4 regions of the Rhizobium rosettiformans genome follow, and region 3 is predicted to be linked to each of the others. Evidence: predicted binding sites of a transcription regulator. Region 3 holds the regulator's gene; each other region holds the start of a gene.

Region 1 (4,545 bases), on a different replicon from region 3:
GCCCCGGCTGTTCTGTCCATGGGTGTAGAAGCGTTGCGGTGTGATCAGGCTGAGGCTGTCGCGGGCTCTGGTCATGCCGACATAAAGCAGTCGGCGTTCTTCCTCGAGCTCATCCGTCGTTCCGGCCCCAAGGTCAGAGGGCATGCAGCCATCAACGACATTCAGCATGAAGACAGCACGCCATTCCTGGCCCTTGGCAGAGTGGATAGTGGAGAGGATCAGATAGTCCTCGTCAAGCAGCGGCACGCCCGCCTGATTGCTGGTTGCGTCCGGCGGATCCAGTGTCAGTTCGGTCAGAAAGCGTTCGCGGCTCGGATAACCGGACGCGATCTGCTCGAGCTGCAGGAGATCTGCCTTGCGAGTCTCGGGGTCCTCGTGGATCCGGTCGAGATGCGGCTCGTACCAGAGCCGCGCTTTCTCGATGTCACCAGGCCAACCATGCTCGTCCTTATGCAAGGCGGAAAGCAATGTGACGAAAGGCGCCCAGTCATCGCCGGTCTTGGGCGGCGGGGGGATCTCGGCAAGCGACAACAACGGCTGTGGGTCCGCGGCAATCGTGTCGAGGATTGTGGCGGCCCTTTGTGGTCCGATGCCCGGCAGCATCTGCAGCACCCGAAACCCGGCGACCCGATCACGCGGGTTCTGGGCGAATCGGATGATGGCCAGAAGATCTTTCACATGCGCGCTGTCGAGAAACTTCAGGCCGCCGAACTTGACGAAGGGAATGTTGCGTCTCGTCAGTTCGACCTCGAGGGTGCCGCTATGGCTCGATGTCCGGAAGAGCACCGCCTGCTGCTTCAGCGCAATGCCGACTTCGCGGTTGGCAAGGACCTCCTCTACAATAAAGCCCGCCTGATCGTTCTCGTCCTTGACGGTCACCAGACGCGGCTTTTGTTCGGACGACCGGTCGGTCCAGAGGTTCTTGGTATAGCGCTCGCGCGCCAGACCGATCACACCATTGGCTGCGACCAGGATCGGCTGCGTCGAACGGTAATTGCGTTCAAGCGTGATGACGTCGGCAGGCTTTGGCGAAAACTCAGTCGGGAAGTCGAGGATGTTTCGGATGGTTGCGGCTCGGAACGAGTAGATCGACTGGGCATCATCGCCAACGACGGTCAGGCCGCGGCCGCCGGGTTTGAGCGACATCAGGATCTGTGCCTGTAGCCGGTTGGTGTCCTGGTATTCATCGACCAGCACATGATCAAAGCGATTGCCAATATCGTCGGCCAGTTCAGCATGTGAGACCATCTGCGCCCAATAGAGCAGGAGATCGTCGTAATGGAGGACACCTTGCGTCTGTTTGGCCGCGACGTAACCCGCAAACAGCTCCTTCAGCTCTGTTTCCCAGTTGATCGCCCAGGGATAGGCGGATTTGAGCACCTCTCTGATCGAGCTTTCAGCATTGACCACGCGCGAATGGATCGCAAGGCAGGTCCCCTTGGTCGGGAAGCGGGTCTCAGTTTTCGACAAGCCAAGCTCGTGGCGCACAAGGTTCATCAAATCGGCGCTGTCCTCCCGGTCATGGATCGTGAAATCGACGGGTAGGCCAATCTGTTCGGCATAGAGGTGCAGCAGTCTTGCGCCGATCCCATGAAACGTGCCCGACCACAAAAGACCGTCAGCAAGCGCCTTGTCGCCAAGCACCTGTCGGCAAATGCGATCAACGCGGCGCGCCATTTCGGAGGCTGCCCGACGTGAGAAGGTCATCAGGAGGATCCGGCGGGGATCAGCGCCGTTGAGGATCAGATGGGCGACACGATGAGCGAGCGTGTTGGTTTTGCCTGAGCCGGCACCTGCGATGATGAGGAGCGGGCCTGCTGCTGACGGCTCGCCCGGGCCGGTGCCGTGTGTGACCGCGTCCCGTTGTCGTTCGTTGAGGCTTTCGAGATGGGCGGTCATGCGGTCTCGTCTGATGTTTGAAGCAGGCGTGCGATGCTCATTCTGTGGCCGCTGCTGCGGGGTTGCATGCTGCATGAACAAAGATAGAAAATATCAGGTCTGGGTCGCTGTTCAAGCGGCGTATGGATCTGAGGAGTGGCCCGTTGGCTTGGTATGAGGTCGGGAGCGGCGCGTCGCTTGCGGAGCAGGTCACGGCCAGCGCAAGTGGGAGCCGGGGGTCCTGTGACCGGGTCAGGCGGCGTGTCTGCGAGCAGCCTTTACGGGAGGCGGACTGGTGAGATGGTCGCCGGTAATGTTTCGCGTAGGTGAGGTGCGTTGAACGGCAGGATCGCCGCGGGAAGGCGATTGGTCGACCCCTGCCAACTGCCCGCTAGGACAGGTTCGTTGTCAGCCGTACAGATTGCCAATTTCTTGTTGCGTTGAGTCTGTTTAGCCAAAGCGGGCGCTCGTTCTTTAAGCCCATGTCTTTTGCGTTCTAATTTCATGCGCCTTCGGGGGCTGCTCGTGGCCACTCCTTCTCTACCTAGCCATCGTGGGATCAGCTGCCGCTCTTGCGACCGGGGCGTAGAACGGGAGGCATCTCGTCTCCAGGCAACGGGCTCATCAGCAGGTCAGATACGGCGCAGTTCAGCGCCTGAGCAATCTTCCCCAATGAATCTATGCCCAAGTTTACTTGCTTTCGCTCGATCTGCGAGATGGAGACGCGTTCAATCTGGGCCTCCAGAGCTAACCGCTCTTGGGAGAGACCTCGCTCCACCCTCAGTTTCCGTATGTTCCAGGCTAACAGTTCGCGCGGTGTCATACGGCAACATGGGAAATCGTCACAAATAAAATAACTGGCTATTATATACATATAGGGCATAATCGTCTTCGCCGGATCGATCGGGAGCGATTAGATGGAACTCCGCCAACTCTCCTACTTTGTCGCTGTCGCCGAAGAACTGCACTTCGGCCGTGCCGCCATGCGGGTAAACATTGCCCAGCCTGCACTGAGCACCCAGGTCCAGGCACTGGAGCGCGGACTTGGGGTTCAGTTGCTGACGCGCTCGACACGCAAGGTGGAGCTGACGCGGGCAGGGGAGGTGTTCTACGATCGCTGTGTCAGGATGCTGGGAGAACTGGATCTGTCTGCAGAGATGGCGCGGGCTGCAGGAGGCAGGACCATGCGGGAGATCAGGATCGGCACGATCTATCCGGCAACGACAGGCGTGCTGCCGGCATTTCTGGCGCGGATCGGCCGGAAGTTTCCAGATATCCGCCTGCATGTCTCGAATGGCTCGACGTCGGAGATCATCCGGCAGCTCGAATGCGGCAAGCTGAACCTCGGCTTCATTCGGCCGGTCGAGAACATTGGCTCATTGCGCTTCTTCTCGATTGCCCATGAGCGGTATCTGCTGGCCGTGCCGATGGGAAACCCACTTGCCTTAAAGCACGAGGTGACGATCGAGGATCTGAGGGCCGAGAAGATCATCGCCTTCAAGCGGCAGAACCTGTCCTTCACCGAGCGCTATTTTGCGGAGACCTTCGATGAGCATGGGCTGAATGATAATGTCGCCTATACCTGTGACGACACCTTCTCGCTGATCTCGCTTGTATCCTCAGGTCTTGGTGTCGGCTTTGCGCCGGAGTGGACGGGCGAACTGCCGGGCAGGGACGTGGTGTTGAAGAAGGTGACGGGCATCGATCTGAAGATCGGGCTGGGTGTCGCCTGGAGCAAGGATGATCCGACAGCAGCACGAGATGACATCATCGATATTGCGAAGACATTGGGACGGTCGGGGAGGTGAGGGCGGCTATGGGTGGAGCTTTTCTCACGAAGCTCTTTGCCCCTTCAAGCGGAACGCCATGGCCGGGGGAAGGCGGTCCCGCCTGACCCCAAGGGGTCACTATGCTCAGGCTCCTGCGGCTTCCCTTTCTCCGGCCCTGACGTGACGAGAATTCCCGGCGTCCCGGGCTTGGCCCGGCGCTATTCTGACGCCTCCGATGCTCTTCGTTGTTTGACCCGGATCTCGCGCAAGCGCGGCTATGATCCGAGGCGGTGTCGAGGCAGGCGGTTGACGGCAAATGAGGGGATTGCTGCATTTCTTGCTGCGTCTTTGACGTACGCGGCATTTCCGTTCAAGGAAATGAAAAACAGTCACATTCGCGCTTGCATGAGGGGTGACTTGCCGCTATGAGACAGCCCGCGCCACTGAGCGCCGACCAATGTGACCGGAGAGGTGGCTGAGTGGTCGAAAGCACCGCACTCGAAATGCGGCATACTCGCAAGGGTATCGTGGGTTCGAATCCCACCCTCTCCGCCATTGTCGATGTGTCAAGACTGGCGATGTAGGTAACATCCTACACCTAAGGCGTTGGTGACTACCTCGTACGTACGAGCTGTCGATGATCTCCAGTTTTATTTGCTCCAGATCGATGTATCCCAGATCGCGACGTATGAAACCGACCATCGAATTGCAGTGGTAGACTCCCTTTGTGCCGAGTTTCTGGTCTGCAATGGATCTGCGTCAAGGGCGCGGCGGAAGGTGACTGTAGATGAGGCTACAACAATTGTGCGTGAAAACCAATCAGTCTGCCTTCCATAGGCAGATCTCGACCGCCTCTCCATTCCAAAATAGATATAGGACGGGCTAGTGGTTAAATAAT
Region 2 (4,545 bases), 270 kb from region 3:
ATGCAGCACGCCCTTGATGACGGCGATCGTGGCGGGCACGGCGCCCTGCTGTCGGACGATGTCCTCGACGCTGCGGGCCATCTCAAGATTGCCCGGATACGGCATTCCATGGGTGATGATGGTGGATTCGAGTGCCACGATCGGTGCGCCGCGCTGTTTGGCGGCGCTGACTTCGCTCGAATAGGTGATGGGCAGAAGAGGCGATATGGAACGGGTCATGGGGGGATCTTCCGTTAGAAATTCAGGGTCTCATGACAGGAAACGGGGCGGCGGGACAAGAGCCATTTGACGTGCAAGCTTCTCGCATGAGAGATTTTCATCCGTCGCATTGGGGCAGGCGAGGGTGATCGCAGCACTTGCCGTGCCCTGGCGCAGTGCCACGTCCAGTGTCGCGCCGGACAGGCGGGCATGCAGGAAACCGGCGGCGAAGGCATCGCCGGCCCCGGTGACATCGGCGATCTGCTCGAGCGGTTCAGGCACGATCAGGGCTATGTCCTTTTCATCGAAGACGACGGTGGGACCACCGCCGCTCGTGACGCTGCCGCCGCGCAAGCCCTTGGCGCGCAACAGGTGCGGCCAATGCTCAGCCCGCTCGGGGCGCTGGCCGGCAATCGCTTCGGCCTCCGCGCCATTCATGAAAAGATGGGTGAGAAAGGGCAGGGCGCGCGCGAACTTCACCACCTTGGCCGGCGAAATCGCGATGGCCGACAGTCCCTTGCCAGCTGCATGACAACTTGCCGCCAGAGCGGTCAAGGTGTCCGCCGGCAGGTTGGCGTCGGCCAGAACGTGATCTGCCTCGGTGAGGCTGTCGCGCATCGACCGCGCCCGCATCCGCCGCGCCGAAAAGGCGTCGTAAAGCGCCATGTCGGCGAGGGCGATGACCAGATTGCCGTCTCGCTCGAGGACGGCCGTATAGCTCGGGGTGGCGCGATCGAGAAACATCACGGGCTGGTCGTCGAGACCGGCGCGTTCGGCTGCATCCGCCACCATCTGACCTGCGGCATCCCCGCCGCGCGGTGCAATCAGGCGGACCGAGTGGCCCAGGCGGGAGAGATTGCATGCCGCGTTGAAGACGCCGCCTCCGACTTCCTCGAACCATTGCCCGGGATTGCTCGCACCCGGCTTCGTGTCACCGAATATGCGGCCTCGCCGGTCGATATGAGCGCCCCCGATCGCCAGAATTTCGGTCGTCATGGGCCTGCCTCCAGCATTGGCGAAACACGAATCGAACCGACGCTTGCCACGGTCTGCCTTGGAGCTGCGCCCCTCACAGACGTGCTCGCACCGCCGCGCGGAACATCGTTCGAACACGGGCTCGAAAACGGTTTAGATTCAACCGCTTCGCTTGCTCTTGCAAAATTAGAACAAAAAGAGTACATATTCCCCATCGGCGGCTTCATTGCCTATGCGGCCTCAATAACCTAAAGGTGGATCAAATGGCACAGAATTCTTTGCGGCTGGTAGAGGACAAATCGGTGGATAAAAGCAAGGCATTGGAAGCGGCGCTCTCGCAGATCGAACGGTCGTTCGGCAAGGGCTCGATCATGAAACTCGGCGCGAACGAGAGCGTGGTCGAAGTCGAGACGGTCTCGACGGGGTCGCTCAGCCTCGACATCGCGCTCGGCATTGGCGGCCTGCCGAAGGGGCGCATCATTGAAATTTACGGGCCTGAAAGCTCGGGTAAGACGACGCTTGCGCTGCAGACCATTGCCGAAGCGCAGAAGAAGGGCGGCATCTGCGCCTTCGTCGACGCCGAACATGCCCTTGATCCGGTCTATGCCCGCAAGCTCGGCGTCGATCTGCAGAACCTTCTGATCTCGCAGCCGGATACAGGCGAGCAGGCACTCGAAATCACCGACACGCTGGTGCGCTCGGGCGCGATCGACGTGCTCGTTGTCGACTCCGTTGCAGCGCTCACCCCGCGCGCCGAAATCGAAGGCGAAATGGGCGACAGCCTGCCGGGCATGCAGGCCCGCCTGATGAGCCAGGCGCTGCGCAAGCTGACCGCCTCGATCTCCAAGTCGAAGACGATGGTCATCTTCATCAACCAGATCCGCATGAAGATCGGCGTCATGTTCGGCTCGCCGGAAACGACGACCGGCGGTAACGCTCTGAAGTTCTACGCCTCCGTGCGTCTCGACATTCGCCGCATCGGCGCGGTCAAGGATCGCGAAGAGGTCGTCGGTAACCAGACCCGCGTCAAGGTCGTCAAGAACAAGATGGCACCGCCCTTCAAGCAGGTGGAATTCGACATCATGTATGGCGAAGGCGTCTCGAAGACCGGTGAGCTCGTCGATCTCGGCGTCAAGGCCGGCATCGTCGAGAAGTCCGGGGCCTGGTTCTCCTACAACAGCCAGCGTCTTGGCCAGGGGCGTGAAAACGCCAAGCTCTTCCTGCGCGACAATCCTGCCGTCTCCCAGGAAATCGAGATGGCACTGCGCCAGAATGCCGGTCTGATCGCCGAGAAGTTCCTGCAGAATGGCGGGCCCGACGCGAATGACGCTGATGGTGCCGACGACGCGTAAACTGCCGTCCATCTTCGACTGATTTGTCGGCCGCGTTTCCTTCGAGACGCGGCCGGTTTTCGTTTCGGCTGCTGGACAGGGATGAAGCCGGGCGATAAAAGCCATTGATTTTGCAAATTGGCCGGGTTCCGGCCTGAATGAAGGGCGTGACATGAGCGGTGTAAACGACATCCGGTCGACTTTTCTCGATTACTTCAAGACGAACGGTCACGAGGTCGTTTCCTCCAGCCCGCTGGTGCCGCGCAACGACCCAACGCTGATGTTCACCAATGCCGGCATGGTGCAGTTCAAGAACGTCTTTACCGGTCTCGAACAGCGGCCGTATACCACGGCTGCGACGGCGCAGAAATGTGTGCGCGCCGGCGGCAAGCACAACGACCTCGACAATGTCGGCTACACCGCGCGCCACCACACCTTCTTTGAGATGCTCGGCAATTTCTCCTTCGGCAACTACTTCAAGGAGCGCGCCATCGAGCTTGCCTGGAACCTGATCACTAAGGAATTCGGCATCGACCGCAACCGCCTGCTGGTCACCGTCTATCACACGGACGACGAGGCGCATGGCCTGTGGAAGAAGATCGCCGGCCTCTCGGACGACAGGATCATTCGCATCCCGACCAGCGACAATTTCTGGGCCATGGGTGACACTGGCCCCTGCGGTCCGTGCTCCGAAATCTTCTACGATCACGGCGATCACATCTGGGGCGGCCCTCCGGGTTCGCCGGAAGAAGACGGTGACCGGTTCATCGAGATCTGGAACCTCGTCTTCATGCAGTACGAGCAGGTGACCAAGGAAGAGCGCATCGACCTGCCGCGGCCGTCGATCGACACCGGCATGGGTCTCGAGCGCGTTGCGGCCCTCCTGCAGGGCAAACACGACAACTACGACATCGACCTGTTCCGCGCATTGATCGACGCCTCCGTCGATCTGACCGGCGTGAAGGCCGAAGGCGAGCGTCGCGCAAGCCATCGCGTCATCGCCGACCACTTGCGCTCGTCGGCCTTCCTGATCGCTGACGGCGTGCTTCCTTCAAATGAAGGTCGAGGCTACGTGCTTCGCCGCATCATGCGCCGTGCGATGCGTCACGCGCAGCTGCTCGGAGCGAAGGACCCGGTCATCTACAAGCTGCTGCCGGTTCTTGTGCAGCAGATGGGTCGCGCCTATCCGGAACTCGTCCGGGCTGAATCCCTGATCTCCGAGACGCTGAAGCTCGAGGAAACCCGCTTCCGCAAGACCCTGGAGCGCGGGCTGACCCTGCTCTCGGATGCAACTGCAACGCTCGACAAGGGCGACAGCCTCGACGGCGAGACCGCCTTCAAGCTCTACGACACCTATGGCTTCCCGCTCGATTTGACGCAGGATGCGTTGCGCGGCCGCGGTATCGGCGTCGACCTCACTGGCTTCAACGACGCGATGCAGCGCCAGAAGGCCGAAGCCCGTGCCAACTGGGCGGGATCTGGCGACAAGGCGCAGGAGACCGTCTGGTTCGAGCTGAAGGAAAAGTTCGGCGCGACTGAATTTCTTGGCTACAGCTCTGAAACCGCCGAAGGTCAGGTTCTGGCCGTGGTCAAGGATGGCAAGGTGATCGAGCAGGCAAGTGCCGGCGAAGAGGTGCAGATCGTCGTCAACCAGACGCCGTTCTATGGCGAGTCCGGTGGCCAGATGGGCGATACCGGCGAGATCGTCGGCGAAGGCTTCTCGCTTGCCGTGAACGATACCCAGAAGAAGGGTGAAGGCGTCTTCGTGCATGTCGCGACTGTCCAGAACGGGGTGGTCAAGGCCGGGGGCGCGGTTCAGTTGAACGTCGATCATGCCCGTCGCTCGCGGCTGCGCTCGAACCATTCCGCTACCCATCTTCTGCATGAGGCACTGCGCGAAGTGCTCGGCACCCATGTCGCCCAGAAGGGTTCGCTTGTTGCACCCGAGCGCCTGCGTTTCGACATTTCGCATCCGAAGCCGATCTCGGCCGAGGAGCTGAAGGTGGTCGAGGAGATGGCAAACGAGATCATCATCCAGAAC
Region 3 (4,545 bases):
CAACTCCTCGAAGGCAAAGGTCACCCCCTGCCCCTTTTCCGGCGCGACGACGAGGCGCGCGCCCGTTTTTTGATAGCTGACGCCCTTAGCAGCGAGGCAGGCTTCTGTCACGCCGAGATCATCAACCGCAATAACCACGGCCGCCCCGACGAGCCCCCTTTCCGAGACCAGCAATTCCTGGCCGAAGTGGAGCCGGAAACCCTCCGGTGTCAGCACGTCGACGGCGACGTTGGCGGTCTGAATCGAGAGCCCGAAGGAATGGGCGGTGACATCCCGCTGATCAACAACCGTTTCCAGGAGATATTGGAAGTCGCTCGGGTTCTCTTCGACCAGCACTACGCGCCGGAGCCCTGTCGCGCCGTTGGCATGCACAAGCAGGGAATCCCGATCGGTCGGAAGCGGGTTGATGCGCTGGCAGGCGAAGGCGAAGAAATCGGGCGCACGGAGATCTGCTGCAAAGGCGAGTCGGAAAGCCCCCTCCGCGGTTTGGCCATCCGGAAAACGAAACTGGCGCGCGAAATCGAGCACAGAGCCAGCGCTCATCCCGTCCTCGCGGTAGGCCGCATCGTCCGCCAATGCATCTTCCGTCTTCACGACGATGGCGGAGAGCCCCTCGACGCGCCGAAAGCGGAAGGCCTGATCGCGAGCGACAAAGACATTGCCCGTGCGCGCAGCCTCCAGACAGTCTTCCCGACTACCGACGGCCAGCGGCTCCAAATAGGTGTCATCGGCGAAGAAAACGCAGGCATTCTCGGTGCCGAAAGGGTGGCGGGCATCCGCCGCGACGGTGAATCCGAGGTGAGTGAGCCGCTCGCGGGCGGTTTCGAGATCGGTGATCGGCAATACGAGATGATCGATAGCGCGGGGTGAGGAAATGGAATTGGACATGTTTGCTCTCGGTTTCTGCATCAATTCTGAGAATTGGACGCCTGAATGGAAAGGCCTTCGACCGCCTGCCGCAAGGCATCGATCTGCTCGCGGGTTTCGCGCAGTTCCTTTAACACCTGCTCGTCGATCTTGTGATGCAGGGCCAAGACTTCGATCTCCGCCTTGAGATTGATCTCGTAGTCCTTCGCCGCCATGAAGCGATCGCGCTCCGCCTGCCGGTTCTGGCTCATCATGATGATCGGCGCCTGGACGGCGGCAAGCATCGACAGGATCAAGTTCAGGAAGATGAACGGATAGGGATCGAGCGCACCTGTTGCAAGAATCACCGTGTTGAGGATGACCCAGGCGACCAAAAACAGCATGAAGCCGATGATGAATCCCCAGGAGCCGCCGACCCGTGCAATGCCGTCTGCGAGCCGCTGACCGAAGGTCGCATGGGCCAAAAAGTCCTCGCCGGCATTGGTCGACACCGTGCGGCGCTCCCGCGCCCGCTTCAGCACCTTTTGCTCTGCTGACGAAAGATCAGATGACAACTTCCCCAGAACGAGTTTCTCAATATCCTTCAACATATACAGCACCCTCGAAGGCGGTTTTGCCCGATCCCGGACCAGATCTGCACTCAGCACTGCAGCACGTCAAAATCGGACGGTTTCAATACCCTTGCAGGCGGCTATCGCATTTTCTCACCGGCTCTTCACGAAAATTTATACCCTTGCGGAACACAACTGGAACATATAGTGTCTGTTCTGTATTTGTTTCACTCCGAGGGCACCGCATATGCTGACGCGCAAGCAACAGGAACTGCTTCTCTTCATCCATGAACGGATGAAGGAATCGGGTGTCCCGCCGTCCTTCGACGAGATGAAGGATGCGCTGGACCTCGCATCGAAATCCGGGATCCACCGCCTGATCACTGCGCTCGAGGAGCGCGGCTTCATCCGACGCTTGCCGAACCGGGCGCGTGCCTTGGAGGTCATCAAGCTTCCGGAAGCCTATTCGCCGAGCATCCAGCCGCGCCGCGGCTTTGCACCGAGCGTGATCGAGGGCAGTCTCGGCAAGACGCCACCGGCGCCAGCGCTGACCAAGCCGCCGGTCGAGGACAACGGTTCGTCTGTCTCCGTGCCGGTCATGGGCCGGATTGCAGCCGGTGTGCCGATTTCAGCGATTCAGAACAACACTCATGACATCACGGTACCGGCTGAGATGATCGGCGCGGGCGATCACTATGCACTTGAGGTCAAGGGCGATTCGATGATCGAGGCCGGTATTCTTGACGGCGATACGGTCATCATCCGCAATGCCTCTAACGCCAATCCCGGTGACATCATCGTGGCGCTCGTCGACGACGAGGAGGCGACACTCAAACGCTTCCGCCGCCGCGGTGCATCGATTGCACTGGAAGCCGCCAATCCGGCATACGAAACCCGCATCTTCCCTCCGGATCGCGTGAAGATCCAGGGCAAGCTGGTGGGCCTCATTCGCCGCTATCACTGATCAGCATCGGTCTCCAGCTTTGGTCGGACAGTGCCAGTTGGACCCGCAAATTCATGCGTGCTTTCGGAAGAGGCTGTTCGCCAGTCGTAGAGACGGTGCGCCGTCCATGGCCTGGAGGGTCCGTCGAGCGCGGACCTGACCGTCATGGCTTGCGAGGTGGCGGCTAGGCCCGCGATCTCGAGGGAGCCGGTTGCGCGCTGGCTCGCCTCCGAAATCAGGAGCGCGCCAGAGCGGCAGGCTTTGACGCGTGTGCGCGCCGACAGAACGACGATATCAGCGCGGTCGCAGGCTGTTCCGATGAGATCCGGGCGTTCCAGCGTCAGCAGCGTGTTGCCGTTCTCCAGTCTGATGGCACAGGCCTGCTTGACACAGGTGAACTGTTCTCTGCCGGCGGCCTTGAGTAGGCTGTCAAATACAGCCTCTGCCAGTTTGCTCTGCTCCTCCGACAGGGTTTGCCCAGTACGCCGGTCTGGCGCCGGTGGCAGGGGTACCGTGTCGAGCATGACCGGATGCCTTGGCTCATCGATACCGAGCACCGGCCGCCATTGATCGAAGATGAAGGCTGCCGGGCGGGCTCGGTTGATGGCAATGATGGACGTGTCGCCACTTGCCACCCGAATCGCGACCAACCGTGCGTCCTCGCTGACCATCAGTTCGCCACCCGGGGAACGTGGAGCAAGGAAGGCAGCAGCGAGCGTTGCGACGATGAGAGCCGTGCCGACATGCCTGATCGGGGTTCTGAGGAGCATCAGCAAGAGCATGCCGGCGATTGCGCCGGGCATGAACCATGATGGCAGACGCGGGAAGACGTAGCCGCCGCCCCAGCCGGAGACGGTGTGAGCGACAATGAGCACCATTTCCAGGCCCTTACCCATGATCCAGAAGAATGGGCCGTCGAGGCCAAATGGCATGAGCAGCATGGCAATGAAGCCGGACGGCATCACGACCAGCGAGATCAGCGGCATGGCGGCGAGGTTTGCCTCGAGTCCATGGGTCGACAGCCGGTGAAAATGGCTGATGGCAAAGACGGCGGTCGAGACCCCGCCGATGAACGATGTCGCCAGGGTGCCGCCGACGAACTTGGCAAACCCGGCAGCAATCCGCATGGCAAGCGAGCGGGCACGAGGCAGGATCGCGCGCGGTCGCGCCCGCCACCCCGCGTAACCGGCAATCAGGGCTGCAGTCGCCGCGAAAGACATCTGGAAACTAGGCCCCATCACCGTCGAGGGCTGGACCGCGAGGATCGCGGTTGCCGCAAGTGCCAGATTGTGGAGGCTGACAGCCGGGCGGTCGAAGAGGACGGCTCCGAGCATGACCGCCGTCATCAGATAGGCCCGCAACGCGGTGACTTGGTAGCCGGATATAAGCACATAGCCGGTCGTCGCCAGAAGCGCGCCGGCGGCTGCGATCTTCTTCACCGGATAACGGTGGGCAAAAGTCGGCATGAGGCTCAGAAGCCCTCGCAATCCGACGAAGAAAATGCCGGCGGCAAGCGCCATGTTGAGGCCCGAGATCGCGGTGATATGGGCGAGGCCCGAGACGCGCAGCGCCTCCGTCGCCTCTTCCGACATCGATCTGCGTTCGCCGGTAATGATCGCAGCAGCGAAGGCGCCGGGATCTCCGGGCAGTATGCTGCGAATGCGGCTTGAAATGCGATCCCGGAGCGAGAACAGGGACGCGTCGAAGCGATCCCACAGACCTTTCTCCGCCAATGAAGCGGAGGTTTTGGCCTGGGGCGGACCGAGGAAGAAGCCGACAGCGCCGATGCCGGCGAAGTAGCTTTGGAAGCTAAAGTCGTTCAATCCCGGCAAAGCCGGACCTGAAGGTGGTGAGAGACGGGCGCGACCGCTCAATTGCTCGCCGATGGCAGCTGGCACATGCTTGCTTCGGGCCAGAAGGGACACGCGTGCCGGCGACCGTCGGATGCTCGGCTCTGCGGTCTGGATCACGCGCAACACGTAACGCCATTCACCGCCCGCCCCCTCCTCCCGTCGCTCGACAAGCCCGGTGACCGTGGTGACAAGTGGCTGATCAAGGATCACGGTGGACGCTCGCCTTGTCTCCCATTCGGCCATCAGCATGCCGAGAAGGATCAGGCACAAACTCCACAGGACCACATGCGCCACGGTGTCGCGTATCGCCCGCGAAAGCGCGAAAGCCAGG
Region 4 (4,545 bases), 2.0 Mb from region 3:
CGGACCGTAGCCCCAGCCGCGGCTATAGCCCCAGCTCGGCAGAGCGCCGATGAGAAGCAGAATTAGAATGACGATGAGAATTGTACTCATTTGGACCCTCTCCTGAGCCTGGATGAAAGATAATTTGTTGTGCCGTTTGAACGCGACCGGAGACAGATTGTTCCGTCCGACGAAGACCGAGACCCATCAGGCGGAACAGATCGGCTGCGGCCTTTCCAGCGGAAACGGTGATCTGGCGCTGTCGCTTTTCCTCGATCGTGGCCATGCCATCGACAAACGCGCTTATGATCCCCGCTGTCATTGTCTGATGTTCCACCATCGGCAGATGGCCGCAATTGCGCAGGAGTACGGTCTGCACCTCAGGCAGGAGCTTCGACACCCGTAACTGGTGCGCCGAAGGGACGATCGCGTCCTCGGCTCCGACGATGTTGAGCACCGGCCGATGAATCTCGGACAGGTCGTTCACCAGGGTGGTTGCGGACATGAAGCGAATGCAGGCGGCGATGTCCTCGGGCCGGGCTTGCTGCAGTTGCAGCCGCACATCTTCCATGGCCGCCACGGCGCGTTCGTTCTGCCAGGGGCAGTCCTTGTCGAAGACGCATTCGATCGATCCCCAGCGAAATTGCTCGCTGGTGGAGATCCAGCGCCGGAAGAACTGACGAAACAGGAATGGTCCTACGCGCGGCACCCGCAGCAGTTTGGCCGGCAGCCGTTCCTGGCCTTCGAAACGGCCGCATGCAAAAGCGCCGATCAGAACGATCGACTTCACGAGTTCAGGATAATGCCGGGCGATCAGGAGAGACACGAAGCCGCCGGTCGAATGGCCGATCAGCGTCACCGGCCTGCCGCCGAAGTCTCGGCGGATCGCTTCTGCATAGGCGGAAGCGACGGCTTCGGGCGTGATCGCCTGGCCTGGCTCGGATAGTTTCCAGGGATGATGTCCTGGCAGGGCGTAAGCGGCACTGCGTGCCCGCCGCACGACATCAGGGGAATAGGTGCGCCAGAAGGACGGGGCCATGACCATGCCGTGAATCAGGACAAAGTCCTGAGGCAGGTCGTTCTCTCCAATCCATTCGGCGGGCGGCGGGGACAATGTCATCAGGTTTCACCTCGGCGGCGCAACGTAACGGCCTTCGCAATTGTTCCATCTGCGTCGCATCTCTCGAAGCCGGTATTCGATCTGCTGTCATCTTAGGCCAGAACCGGGCCGGAACCCGGCCGGGAACAAAGCCTGAATCTGCCGGAGTCATCGATTCGTCGCTGATTCGTTCGCAGCCTGTTCCGGTCACGCAAGGCTCTGATCGGACTCAGCTTTCTGCCGAATTCTGGGATGAATGCATCAAGCGCCTTGCCTTTGCCCTCCTTCGTCGCCATGTGTTGGCCGAGGGTGCCGGTGTGCGGAAAAGCGCGGTCCCGACTAGCGGAGCGGTCTTTGAATACGCAACCCATGATCCTGAGTGGCCGCGGCGTCAGTGCTGTGCTGGGGCCAACCAATACCGGCAAGACCCATTTCGCCATCGAACGCATGGTCGCGCACGGGTCTGGCATCATTGGTCTGCCGCTGAGATTGCTTGCACGAGAGGTCTATACGCGCGTAGTCGAGCGTGTCGGTGCGCAAAACGTGGCGCTCGTGACAGGTGAGGAGAAGATCAGCCCGCCGAAAGCGCGCTTCTCCGTTTGCACGGTCGAGGCGATGCCGCGTGAAACCAAGGCGGCCTTTGTCGCCATCGACGAGATACAGCTCGCGGGCGACCTTGAGCGCGGGCATATCTTCACCGATCGTCTGCTGCATCTGAGGGGGCGCGAGGAAACGCTGCTTCTCGGTTCGGCGACGATGAAGTCGATCCTCATTCAGCTCTTGCCCGGGATCACCATCGTCGAGCGGCCCCGCCTGTCGCAGCTTTTCTATGCAGGCCAGAAGAAGATCACGCGTCTGCCGCAGCGGACAGCCATCGTCGCGTTCTCCGCGGAAGAAGTGTATGCGATTGCCGAGCTGATTCGCCGCCAACGGGGCGGGGCGGCCGTCGTGTTGGGCGCTCTAAGCCCGCGGACGCGCAATGCCCAGGTCGGTCTCTACCAGGAAGGCGATGTCGAATACCTAGTGGCGACCGATGCCATCGGCATGGGTCTCAACCTCGATGTCGACCATGTCGCCTTTGCGCAGGATCGAAAGTTCGACGGCTATCAGTTTCGCAACCTCAATCCGGGCGAGCTCGGCCAGATCGCGGGTCGTGCCGGGCGTCATATCAAGGATGGCACGTTCGGCGTGACCGGACGGGTGGCTCCCTTCGACGAAGAGCTGGTCGAACGGCTGCAAACGCATCAATTCGATTCCGTCAAAGTGTTGCAATGGCGGACTGAAAAATTCGATTTCTCGTCGATTGCTGGCCTGCAGAGAAGCCTCGATGCAGTGCCGCGTGTCGAAGGATTGACGCGCGCGCTGCCGGCGACTGATCAGCAGGCGCTGGAATATCTTTCGCGCTATCCCGAGATCGCCGACATCACCGATCGGCCCGAACGGGTGGAAAAACTCTGGGAAGCCTGCGCGCTGCCCGACTATCGGCGCATTACGCCTGCACAGCATGCTGATCTGATTCAGAGTCTGTATTTTGATTTGGTCAGGCGGGGCACCGTCAACGAGGACTTTCTCGCCGAGCAGGTGCGCCGATCCGATCGCACCGATGGCGAAATCGATACACTGTCGGCGCGGATCGCGCAGATCAGAACGTGGACCTATGTGTCGAACCGGCCCGGCTGGCTTGCCGATCCGACACACTGGCAAGAAAAGACGCGGGAAATCGAAGACCGATTGTCCGATGCGTTACATGAACGGTTGACGAAACGCTTTGTTGATCGCAGGACATCTGTGCTCATGAAGCGCTTGAGAGAGAATGCGATGTTGGAAGCTGAAATCAGTGTGAACGGCGATGTCTTCGTGGAAGGTCATGCCATGGGACAACTTGCGGGGTTCCGGTTCACGCCGATCTCCGGCATGGAGGGCCCGGACGCGAAGGCCGTTCAGGCTGCCGCCTACAAGGCGCTGGCGCTCGAATTCGAGGCGCGCGCCGCGCGCCTGCACGCTTCCGGCAATAATGATCTTGCCATCGGCTCGGACGGTCTCGTTCGCTGGCTGGGCGATCCGGTTGCGCGTCTGATCGGGACGGATCACATCCTGCATCCCCGTGTCATCCTGCTGGCCGATGAACAACTGACCGGCATGGCCCGGGATCACGTTGCTGCCCGCATCGAACGTTTCGTCAATCACCATATCTCGACGGTCCTGAAGCCGCTCGACGATCTGTCGCGCGCCGAAGACCTGCAGGGGCTTGCCAAGGGGCTGGCCTTCCAGCTGGTCGAAAATCTCGGCGTTCTGTTCCGCCGTGATGTCGCAGATGACGTCAAGACCCTTGACCAGGATGGCCGCGCATCGATGCGCCGTTATGGTGTGCGCTTCGGTGCCTACCACATCTTTATGCCGGCCCTTCTGAAGCCGGCTCCGGCCGAACTCATCACGCTCCTCTGGGCGCTGAAGCATGACGGCCTCGACAAGCCGGGTTACGGCGATCTGATCCCCGTATTGGCTGCCGGCCGTACCTCGGTCGTGACCGATCCGAGCTATGAGCGCATGTTCTACAAGCTCGCCGGCTTCCGGTTCCTCGGCAAGCGTGCCGTGCGTATCGACATCCTCGAGCGTCTCGCCGATCTCATTCGTCCGCTCCTGCAGTGGAAGCCGGGTTCGCCGGCGCGTCCTGACGGTGCATATGATGGTCGTCGCTTCACCACGACGACTGCAATGCTGTCGATCCTCGGTGCGACCCCTGATGATATGGAAGAGATCCTGAAGGGTCTCGGCTATCGTGCGGATAGCATCTCTGCGGAAGAGGCGGCCGCGTTCCTTGCGGCGCACACTGGCTCGGCCCCCACGCAGGCCGCAGCTACCGAAAAGAACGAAGACGACAGCGTCGACGATGCCGATCAGGCTGGCGAAACGGCGAGCGAAGGTGAAGCCCCTGCGGCCGTTGCCGAAGAGCAGCCCGCAGCAGCAGCGGAAGATGCCGCCTCGGCGGAGCAGCCTGCCGAATCCACCGAGCCGAAGCCGGTTCTTCTCTGGCGTCCAGGTGGCCGTAGCGACAATCAGCGTGGCACCGGTCGTCCGGGTGGTGACCGTCGTCCGCAGGGTCAGCGTAACGCGGCTCCCCGTGAAGGCGGCGAGGCGGGTGGCGAGAAGCGTGGCGAAGGTCGTCGTGACGATCGGCGCTCGGACAATCGTGGCGAGCGTCGTGATGACAATCGCGGCAAGTTTGCCGGCAAGGGCGACCGCCAGGATCGTGGCGACCGCAAGGACCGTGGTCCGCGGCCGGAGCGCGACAACAACAAGTCGCAGCCGGCACGCTTCGAGGCAAAGCCGCCGCGCAAGGAGAAGCCACTCGACCCGGATTCGCCCTTCGCCAAACTCGCGGCTCTCAAGGAGCAGCTGAAGAAGTAATGGACGACAAGCAGCCACCAAGCGGTTCGCGCCAGCGCATCGACAAGTGGCTGTTCTTC

Evidence for each region. The regulator LexA, encoded in region 3, represses DNA repair genes until DNA is damaged. The targets are predictions, from matches to a motif close to TGTTCNNNNTGTGTTCNG.
Region 1: a site for LexA is predicted at 1,973-1,990, ahead of D4A92_RS23360 (ATP-dependent helicase). Genes of this name have one in related genera too.
Region 2: a site for LexA is predicted at 1,361-1,378, ahead of recA (recombinase RecA). Genes of this name have one in related genera too.
Region 4: a site for LexA is predicted at 1,267-1,284, ahead of D4A92_RS05040 (helicase-related protein). Genes of this name have one in related genera too.

What each region holds. Positions count from the first base shown of each region.
Region 1 is NZ_CP032406.1:390,145-394,689, reverse strand. Features, by position in the region: gene D4A92_RS23360 (ATP-dependent helicase) at 1-1,899, opposite strand, end outside; gene D4A92_RS23355 (helix-turn-helix domain-containing protein) at 2,438-2,701, opposite strand; gene D4A92_RS23350 (LysR family transcriptional regulator) at 2,796-3,686, shown strand; tRNA gene D4A92_RS23345 (tRNA-Ser) at 4,113-4,202, shown strand.
Region 2 is NZ_CP032405.1:3,750,884-3,755,428, reverse strand. Features, by position in the region: gene D4A92_RS18450 (pseudouridine-5'-phosphate glycosidase) at 1-219, opposite strand, end outside; gene D4A92_RS18445 (carbohydrate kinase family protein) at 250-1,194, opposite strand; gene recA (recombinase RecA) at 1,437-2,525, shown strand; gene alaS (alanine--tRNA ligase) at 2,677-4,545, shown strand, end outside.
Region 3 is NZ_CP032405.1:3,479,354-3,483,898, reverse strand. Features, by position in the region: gene D4A92_RS17145 (VOC family protein) at 1-888, opposite strand, end outside; gene D4A92_RS17140 (DUF1003 domain-containing protein) at 909-1,457, opposite strand; gene lexA (transcriptional repressor LexA) at 1,666-2,382, shown strand; gene D4A92_RS17130 (ComEC/Rec2 family competence protein) at 2,376-4,545, opposite strand, start outside.
Region 4 is NZ_CP032405.1:1,043,581-1,048,125, reverse strand. Features, by position in the region: gene D4A92_RS05050 (DUF3309 family protein) at 1-90, opposite strand, end outside; gene D4A92_RS05045 (alpha/beta fold hydrolase) at 23-1,099, opposite strand; gene D4A92_RS05040 (helicase-related protein) at 1,448-4,486, shown strand; gene D4A92_RS05035 (RNA-binding S4 domain-containing protein) at 4,486-4,545, shown strand, end outside.